DNA from 3 places in the Cytobacillus sp. Bva_UNVM-123 genome. Region 3 is predicted to be linked to each of the others. Evidence: riboswitches for the same ligand, from Rfam matches in the RefSeq annotation. Region 3 holds a riboswitch; each other region holds the start of a gene.

Region 1 (3,287 bases), 1.3 Mb from region 3:
TAAGGTTTATCAGATTCTCTCCCTGTGGTTGGTCGTTAGTTTAGTGACTTTTATTACAAGGATATGGTTTCCTATTGATCATTGGACAGCTTTTTTAGGATTTATTCAAACTGAATTTGCACATATACCACAGTATGTGAGTTTCTTTTGTTTAGGCATTATGGCTTATCATCGCAAATGGTTTTTAACTATGAGTGCGAGAGCAGGATACATCTGGCTTGTTATTGGAATATTAATAGTGACCATTTTGTATTTTGGAGGAAATACGATAGATCCTTTTCTTTTAAAGGGTGGACAAAACTTCGGTTCGTTGGCTCGATCATTAATTGAGACGTTACTGTGTATTTCACTTGTAATCGGTCTTCTAATATTATTTAGAGAGAAAGTTAACGGCGCTAATCGTTGGTCAAAGATGTTAGCAAACAATGTATTTGTTGTTTATTTCATCCATGTCCCAGTAGTTGTCTTTCTTCAATATACATTGAAGGACCTACCAATATCAGTCTGGACTAAATTTCTTATAACGGTATTTTTAGGAATCATTCTAAGCTTTTTGCTAAGTCATTTTGTATGGCGAAAGATTCCATACCTCAAAAAAATGATGTAAAAGGAAATAATTTTTAGATAAGTGAAAAAGCCAGCATTAATGCTGGCTTTTGTCTTAATAGGATAATGATGTGTCATAAAAATAATGGTTCTTGTTCAACGGGTGCTTTACTTTAATAAGCTCCATTATTAAAAGACTTTAAATGTACACATAGCAGTGGAATATATTAGCAAAATGTATTCAACTAACATCTATCTTGTTGGTTCAAATTGGTTCAAGTAATGTCAATTTCAATCCTTTACCATACATTTTTATCCATATAACAATTCCCAAAACGTAGATATAAATGGATTATGATGTATTCAATACACTTAGAATATATCTGTATATTTCTCAAAACGTTAATATATCAACGTATCAAGACTCTTTTCACTTATGTGGAAAGGGTCTTTTTTATGCTTAAAAAGAATTCTCGAATATTTAAATTACTGTTAATACGATTCATAATCTTTAGATTAGTAAATGAAATAAAGTATCTCCTACACAGCTTTTAAGAGTCTGTTTACCATTTTTAAAAATTTATCTTATTTTTTGGCGAAAAAGATAGAAAAATGTCAAAAGATATATTGTGAATTTTTAAATAATTTAGTAATATAGTTCTACTACCTTCTTTTATATCATTTATGGGTTTCCAAATTGCATTTTGTACGAAATGGCAAAGCCATTGAAAAATGGTGACGCAAAACTATAGGGGCTAAGTTATTTAATAAGCCAGCCAGTTACCGAATATAACTCTTACTGAATAGATAAGGGGGAATGTAGTTTGGAGATAGGTAAAGAGCGTAAAGATCGTTCTTTAGAATTAGTCAGTCGTGATATAAGAATTTTAAGAAATTTAATGTATCAAGCTAAAGAACGCTTAGGAAGAATGGATGATCCGCTTTTAATTCAAATTAGTCAATTTTTAGATTTAAAGCTAAATCTACAAAATGAATTAATGAAATCCCATAAACGAAGAGGAGGAATGGTCATATGCGTAAAAAGAAACAAATAAATAAAATAGTAAAAAATAACCTTAAAAAGCTTTCGAAGGAAAATGAACAATTACAATGGCAGAAATCAGTTGTTAGGGAGGAGTACGTGAATTCAAAGTAGGAGAATGATTCATTGAAAATGATAAGTATGAGTGGAAAATCTAATGTATAGATGAAGGTAGACAGTTGACTTGTTAAAAAGTGAACTGTTTTTTTTTTGCTATTGCTCGTGACGTTGCGTCATATATTATAGTAAAGATAAGGAGTTCTTTACATGGTGCAAACGGATTTATTAACTGTTGGAGAGCTGGCAAAGGTGATGGGCGTAACGGTTCGTACTTTACAATATTATGATAAGGAAGGGTTGTTAAAGCCCTCAGCTAAAAGTGAAGGGGGACGCCGTCTTTATTCAAATAAGGATTTAGTTAAACTACATCAAATCCTGTCATTAAAGTATTTAGGTTTTCCTTTAGATAAAATTAAAAATATGATGTTGTCTTTAGACACACCAGATGAGGTCGCTTTCGTATTAGAAAAGCAGTATATGGTTGTTGAAGAGCAAATTAAGAATTTACAAAAAGCACTTACGGCCATTGAGGCGTTGCGAAAAGAGGTTCTATTAATAGAAGAAGTGAATTTTAGCAAATATGCGGATATTATTTCCCTTTTGAAAATGGAGAACAAAAACTATTGGGTGTTGAAATTGTTTGATAATCAATTATCCAGTCATATACGAGATAGATTTGTAGACAATCAAGAATTAGGCGCTGAACTTTACAGAACTTATTTTACGATTCTTGAAGAGGCTGTTTTATTAAATAAGCAAAATGAGCCGGTTCAAAGTAGAAAAAGCATTGAGCTCGCGGGGAAATGGTGGGCGATGATTTCCGAATTTACGGGTGGAGATATGAGTTTACTGCCAAAGCTAATGTCTTTTAACGATAATAAAAAGGGATGGGATGAAGAAATAGCTGCTAAGCAAAAACAAGTCGACGATTACATAGGAAAAGCGCTTATGTGCTATTTTACCAAAAATGGAATTTCCATTCCCGAAATGGAGGGATAACATTGAATACTGTAATGAAAGTTGAAAATTTGCAAAAAAGCTATGAACGTCATTATGTGTTAAATGGGATATCCTTTTCGGTGGAAAAGGGTGAAATTTTTGCGTTGCTCGGCACAAATGGAGCGGGAAAGACGACTGCCCTTGAATGTTTAGAGGGAATCCGTAAGTATGATAATGGGACGATAACGATTCAAGGCAAGATAGGTGTTCAATTGCAATCTTCTTCATTACCACAAAATATGAAAGTAATGGAAGCGGTGAGGCTCTTTACGAAGTGGAATGGTGTTCAAGTTGATCTGAAATATCTTGAAAGACTTGGGGTAACTCAATTCAAGAAAAAGCGATATGGAGAGCTTTCAACGGGGCAAAAGCGACGTTTGCATCTTGCTTTAGCTATGATAGGGAATCCGGATATTGTTTTTTTGGATGAGCCGACTGCAGGATTAGATGTTGAAGGAAGGGTCTCGCTTCATGATGAGATTCGATTACTGAAAAGTCAAGGAAAAACAATTATTATGGCAAGCCATGACATGGCTGAGGTCGAGGAGCTTTGTAATAGAATTGCTATCCTCAAAGATGGTGAGATTGCTTTTATTGGAACGGCAAATGAACTGACGGAGCATATGCAAGGTGTTCAACG
Region 2 (3,287 bases), 1.7 Mb from region 3:
GATCAACTATCCTTTTTTTCATTCCAAAACATCCTCATCCTTTCAAATATATATATATTTATCATTTTTTGATAGCCATTACAACACATATCTTTTTAAACTTCTGTAGGGTTCAATAAAAAAATCTATTTTAATCTTATATATCGATAATATAAATAAGAATTTATAGTTTTTTTCGATACAAGAGAAGTTCTAGTCATTTTCGTGATAAATGTCATTCCCGCTAATAAAACGATCATGATACTAATTAATTGTTTGCAAATTGGATAAGGAGAGGAAATTTAGTATGAGTAATCGAAAAACGGTCATTTTAACTTATGGAGCGCTATGTATTACGATGAATGTCGTGCTTGGGACGGTTATTTCCGCTTTGAAAATCCCACTATTATTTCTTGATACGATCGGAACGGTTTTAATGGCTGTCTTGTTTGGTCCTTGGTGGGGGGCACTAACAGGCTTATTAACGAATGTTGTTTTAGGTATGACAACGAGCCCTACAGCTATTTTCTTTGGTTTAGTCAATGTCGCCATCGCAATTGTCGTTGGATTTATGGCAAGAAGATTTAATTTTTCTAAATGGTATATTGCACTCATAACAGGCTTAATTCTATCAATTGTTGCACCACTTATTGGAACACCCATTGCAGTTGCGCTCTTCGAGGGATTAAATGGAAGTGGCTTTGATGTAGTTGTCTTATGGCTAAGAGCATCTGGTGAAACTGTTTTTGCTTCTACTTTTATTTCTAGAATTACAGGGAATATTGTCGATAAAATTACTACTTGCTTACTTGTTATGTTTATCATTGTTAAGCTGCCAATTTTCCAAAAAGTATATAAAGGAAAACATCACCATGCTGCGTAATAAAAGAATCCTTCTTGTTTCCCATTGCATCATGAACCAAAACACTGTTATTGAAGGAGAGGCACGGAGCTTAGGAGCCATTTCATCAGCAGTCGATTGGATTCAAACTGAAGGCTTAGGAGTCCTTCAGCTGCCATGCCCTGAATTCACTTTTCTTGGACTTGATCGGCCACCCATGACATACGAAGAATATGATCATGAAAAATATCGTTTGCATTGCCGAAAAATTTTACAGCCCATTATCGAACAATTAATGGAATACAAAAGATGCGGATATGAAATAACAGGCATTCTTGGAATTCAAAGCAGCCCTTCCTGTGACATGACAAGAGGTGTTTTTATGGAAGAACTGAAGAAACTTCTACTGGAACAGCAAATTCCAATTGAAACTCAATGGTTTCTACCCGATCAACAAGAACCGATCTTTAATCATAAAGAACATTCAATCAAATAAAGGACAAGGGAGCAGATCCCTTGTCCCTATTTTAGTTTCATATTTCCTCACTTACAGCTGCTTTTCTCATCTGTTCTTCTTCCCAGCCTTTACAAACATCAATCCATTGCTTAGCGTATGAATATTCAAACACTTCATTGCATGTTAACTCGATAGCTGAATTTGCACTTCCACATGCAGGAAAAACCGTTTTAAAGCGCTGCAAAGATACATCTAAATAAACATCCAATTCATTGGCCAATCCAAATGGACAAACACCCCCAACTGCATGTCCCGTTTGCTCTAAAACCTCTTCTGGTGACAGCATCCGCGCCTTTAGATTAAACATTTGGCGAAACTTTTTATTATCAATTTTTGCATCGCCAGCTGCAACAACTAAGATCGCTTTGTCATCCTCACCCCGAAAGGATAAAGTTTTGGCAATCCGAGCTGGAATCACGCCGATGGCAATTGCCGCTAGTTCTACTGTCGCACTTGAAACATCAAACTCCATTATATCTTTATCTCGATTCCACTGTTTAAAATGCGTTTTCACATTCTCCAACGACATCCTCTTCATCCTTTCATTATCATTATTATTGAGATAATATCATTTCTTAATCATAATAGGCAAAATAAATTCTTTTGAAATCTAAATCCCTATTACATGAATTATTCGTCTAGGTCAAGAGTCCTGCCCCCCTTGTCCCAAAATTCTCAATATACTATAATAATAGTAACGGCAAACCAATTGAAAAATTGGGACGCAAAGCCACAGGTCTAAGGCAAAATATTGCTAGGATGGCTGGGTTACCGTATTAATTCTGCAAAGAATTATATCGTAAAGGAGAGATTCAATATGTTCAAGAAAGGTTTTTTTGTCGTTCCATTTTTATTTACACTTCTATTTACACTAAGCTCACATACTTCTGCAAAAGAGCTTGATCCTCATGAAGTAACTTATCAAAATCTCTTAGATGCTATTACTAGTTACAAAAGCACGGCTACTTTTCCCTCTCAATCTATTTCCTATAAGGATGTTGGTTCGATCATAAATGAAGTTCTTGCTGATCATCCTGAAATCTTTTATTTTCAGCATGACGGAACAAAAATCTATTCCGATGGCAAAATTGAACTGAAATATAAATATTCTACTAGTAAAATAAACGAAATGGTAAAAAATCAAGATGCTAAAATAAATAGTATTCTTAAAGATACGATAAAATCAGGTTTCTCTGATTTTGATAAAGTGAAAGCAATTCATGATTATATTATCTTGCATACTGCCTATGACTGGGAAAATTATAATCAAAACAAAGTGCCTGAAGCTTCGTATACTCCATATGGACTGTTAATGAATGGCATGGCTGTCTGTGAAGGCTATTCCAAAACAATGAAACTATTACTAGAAAAAGTCGGAATTGAAACCCACTATGTTACTGGCAAGGCCAAAGAAGGGGATCATGCATGGAATTTAGTCAAAGTGGATGGAAAATATTTCTATATTGATACTACTTGGGATGATCCCGTTCCGAATAGAGCTGGAGAGATAAGCTATCAATATTTTCTTGTTCCTGCTTCTGTTCTAAAAAAAGATCATACATGGAATGAGAAACTGTATCCTGAAGCAAAGAGCAATAAATACGCGTATTTTCAAGAATTCTTTTCAGTTAAAGAATTAAACTCGTATTACTACTACTCAAACAGCAAGGATCAAAATAAGCTATACCGAATGAAAAAAGATGGCAGCGGGAAAACAAAATTACTTAATGTGAGCTCACCATATTTTGTCGTTACGAATCAAGCTATTTATTTTAGTAACTATTCAAATGGAGGCTACTTATATCGCTCGAATATCGACGGTTCGAAGCAAAAGCAGCTCAATAAAATTCACTCTATCGATCTTTATATTGAAAACAATAAACTCAATTATACGAATAAAACTACAGGTGCAAAAGGTTCACTGAAAATATCTTAATCTACTAACTATAT
Region 3 (3,287 bases):
TTATACAAAAATAGGCGGATTCTGTCTAACGATTGCTGTGTTTTTTCATCAATTTTTAAATCATGTTGAAATTGCGATAGCAACACATCGTATCTCGAGTACTCACTTTTTAGCATTATCATTGCTCCTTATAAAATTTCTTTTTTTAAATTAAACACTATTTATTAACAATCATTAACAATTCCTTAAAGCTTAAACTTAAGGACTAATTCATTTAAATTTTCTGCTTGTTTAGCTAGTTCTTCTGAGATTGCAGCGATATCTGCAATCGATTCATTCATTTGTTGCTATTCTTAGAAATCGTTGCTAGATTTGTCGAGACAATGTTGATTTTATTTGCGACGTCGGAGATCGCTGTACTAATATTGTTAAATGTTTCTTTCGTTGTTTTTATTTGATTTGTTCCTAATTCAACCTCATGATAGCCAACTTTAGTTGACTTCCTTCAACTGTCATTCCTAATACTTCATCAGAAGCGTGCTTTATTTGTTCTCCATTTGTATTGGCCTCTTCTACATTCGTTAAAAATGCCCTCATGATAGAAGCTAAATCACTTGCACTTGTTGCTTGTGTTTCTGTTCCAGTTGCCATTTCCTGCATAGTGACGGCAATTTGCTGTGTTCCTGCATTTACTTCGTTCGCGGATTGTGATAATTCCTCACTTTGTCCATTAATCACTTCAGAAACCATGTTAATTTCGCTTAATACATTGCGGACATTACTACTCATTTCATTCGTAGAAACAATAAGCTGGCCAATTTCATCATGTAGTAATGTATGTAACCGTTCACCGCTAAAATCTCCGCTGGCAATTAAGTTCATTCTTTCTTTAACCCTATTTAATGGATTTGTAATGATATTTGCTGTAATAATCGCGACAATAATGCTAATAATTATGACAACAGCAATTAGTCCGATTGCTACATACAATGTTGCTTGTCCACTATTCATAATATTTTGACCGATATCATTTATTTTCTCTCGGCTTTCTGTTGCTCGCTTCTCATAGCCAGTCATAATATCACGAACTTCTTGATTTTTGACCGCAAGATTTTGTCTAGCTAACACGTCATTTCCTTTGTCATACTCAGCAAACACTTTTGTGATAACGAATTCTTCCCAGTCAATCGTTCGTTTCTTAAGAAGTTCAAACTCTGGAGTATTCCCTAAGGATGTAATAATTTCTCCGTTTTCTTTTCCTACTTTGCTATATTCATTAAACCGTTCTTTATAGTCGCCGCCATATAAAACATAACCACGTGCTGTTGAAATTCTGTTAGCTACTGATTTAGCTAATTCTTCATTTGCAATTAATAGCTGTGTTTCCTGATCAACAATGACTTTCGTATTTTCATTCATTTTATCAACGAAATAATTTTTTGTTCATTTTATCTTTTTTTACTTCTCTTATTCTCTTCACACTTCTTTCTTTTTTCACATTTTCCCCGCCTTATCAAAGCATTTAAAAAAAGGTAAAAAAAATAGGCATTCTAAATATAATTAGAATTACCAATAGCTTCTTGTATAAATTCTCTGTTTGTGTTTTTAGTTTCAAAACGATATAAGTAATAAACTGAATGATTCAAAAGCTATGCTGCTTTAGCCATTCAAGCCTATAAATATTCCTAAACAGATTTTTTTATAAATAAACAATTGGTAACCAGGCGATCATAGCTTATAGAATTAATTACCTATTTTGCCTTAGACCCTTAGCTTTGCGTCCTATCTTTTCAAATAGTTTGCCTTTTTCAATCTTTTGATTTCACATTTATCTACCGATTGCACCCATACCCTCTAATAGTACCCTCGCATCTTGATTTAAGTAATCAACCGCATCTTTTCTTAATAACAATTTTGCCTTATCTTTGACGAGCATTTTTAAAGATCTCATATCAAATTTAGACGCATATGAATTGATTGCAATCAATATTGCCATATCCTGTCTTGTAATAGGATCTTGACCAGATTCCGTTCTTTCAACAATGAGTTTCAATAATTCTCTAGCATTACTTTTTAGTGATACTCGATGTTTCTTTAAAATTTCGAGATTATCCTCCATTAATTTTCTAGCCGTTATAAAATCTAACTGCTCAACGAAATTATTAATTTGATCAATTAAATCTTCTGGTTTCATGATTATTCACCCCTATTTTCGTGTATCTATCAATAAAAATTGACTATCCTAAAAAAATAGAATAGCCAACAGAATTTTTATGAAATATAAAAAAATCATATCAATTGGTAACCAGGCGATCATAGCTAATAGGATTAATTACCTATTTCACCTTAGACCCTTAGCTTTGCGTCCTATCTTTTCAAATAGTTTGCCTTTATCTTCATATTATTGTAGGTATTTAAAACTATTACTTTAGTAGTGTAATATACTGCATTTCATTTTTCAACAAATTTCTACATTTTTCTTTTTTACCCCTATAAAAAACCCGAATCCTGCCTATATAGGATTCGAGCTTTTATATTTATTCATTCTTCGGTTATACGTGTACTTGCAGAAAATCGATTACCTGTTTAAGTGCATCTTGAACAATTGGATTATGAAAATCATTTTCAAATACATGTTCACCATTAGGGATCGTAATTAATCTTGCCTCAATGCCTTCCTTGACTAAAGCTCCACGCATAAAAGCAGATTGTTCATATGGAACATCGACATCTTTTGTTCCGTGTAGTAATAACGTTGGTGGAAATTCTTTTGAAATATTATACATTGGGCTAAACTTGATAAGCTCCTCTTTTTCTGTCAAAGGATTAAATCCTGTTATTTCATGAATCCATTCGCCTGTCTGCCTAGCATATAAATAAAGGAGGAAACGCTCATGAACCGATCCTTCTGTCAGAATTCGATTAGAAATAAGGTTTTTAGCAATTTCCTTTGGCACACGGTGCTTTTGACAATAAAATTTATTTGGAGTTGTTGCCCAACTTGCACTTATATCCCCATATCCATAGAAGGAAACGATTGCACGAGGTTTATTTTGAAATGTTCCTGTACTAAGAGCTAAATAACCACCCGCAGAGCCTCCAATGACAGCAATTCTATTCGGATCAATACTAAATTGCTTCGGCCCTTCCGTTTCAATCCAGTGAAGTGCATCTTGGACATCTTCAAGAATATCTTTAAGTTTTGTTTCAGGAGCTAGTCGATAATCAATCGAAAATAATGCGAATCCACTATCATAATATAGCTTTTTTATATCCTCTTGAATGTCTTCTCTCGTTCCCCAAAGCAAACCACCCCCGTGGATATAAACGATAACAGGAGCATGTTC

The links. A riboswitch is a leader RNA that binds a small molecule or an ion and turns the genes downstream of it on or off. The one in region 3 is predicted to bind cyclic di-GMP.
Region 1: another riboswitch for cyclic di-GMP. It lies ahead of KDN24_RS00920 (hypothetical protein); the one in region 3 lies ahead of KDN24_RS21125 (hypothetical protein).
Region 2: another riboswitch for cyclic di-GMP. It lies ahead of KDN24_RS03070 (transglutaminase domain-containing protein); the one in region 3 lies ahead of KDN24_RS21125 (hypothetical protein).

Annotation. Positions count from the first base shown of each region.
Region 1 is NZ_CM177772.1:168,240-171,526, forward strand. It holds gene KDN24_RS00915 (acyltransferase family protein) at 1-607, shown strand, start outside; cyclic di-GMP riboswitch class I at 1,252-1,334, shown strand; gene KDN24_RS00920 (hypothetical protein) at 1,371-1,601, shown strand; gene KDN24_RS00925 (MerR family transcriptional regulator) at 1,856-2,647, shown strand; gene KDN24_RS00930 (ABC transporter ATP-binding protein) at 2,650-3,287, shown strand, end outside.
Region 2 is NZ_CM177772.1:617,015-620,301, reverse strand. It holds gene KDN24_RS03090 (YitT family protein) at 1-22, opposite strand, end outside; gene KDN24_RS03085 (CD3073 family putative ECF transporter S component) at 287-862, shown strand; gene KDN24_RS03080 (CD3072 family TudS-related putative desulfidase) at 852-1,316, shown strand; gene KDN24_RS03075 (YbaK/EbsC family protein) at 1,354-1,866, opposite strand; cyclic di-GMP riboswitch class I at 2,027-2,113, shown strand; gene KDN24_RS03070 (transglutaminase domain-containing protein) at 2,155-3,273, shown strand.
Region 3 is NZ_CM177772.1:4,103,835-4,107,121, forward strand. It holds gene KDN24_RS21115 (hypothetical protein) at 1-116, opposite strand, end outside; gene KDN24_RS21120 (HAMP domain-containing protein) at 406-1,359, opposite strand; cyclic di-GMP riboswitch class I at 1,653-1,754, opposite strand; gene KDN24_RS21125 (hypothetical protein) at 1,769-2,134, opposite strand; cyclic di-GMP riboswitch class I at 2,238-2,339, opposite strand; gene KDN24_RS21130 (alpha/beta hydrolase) at 2,493-3,287, opposite strand, start outside.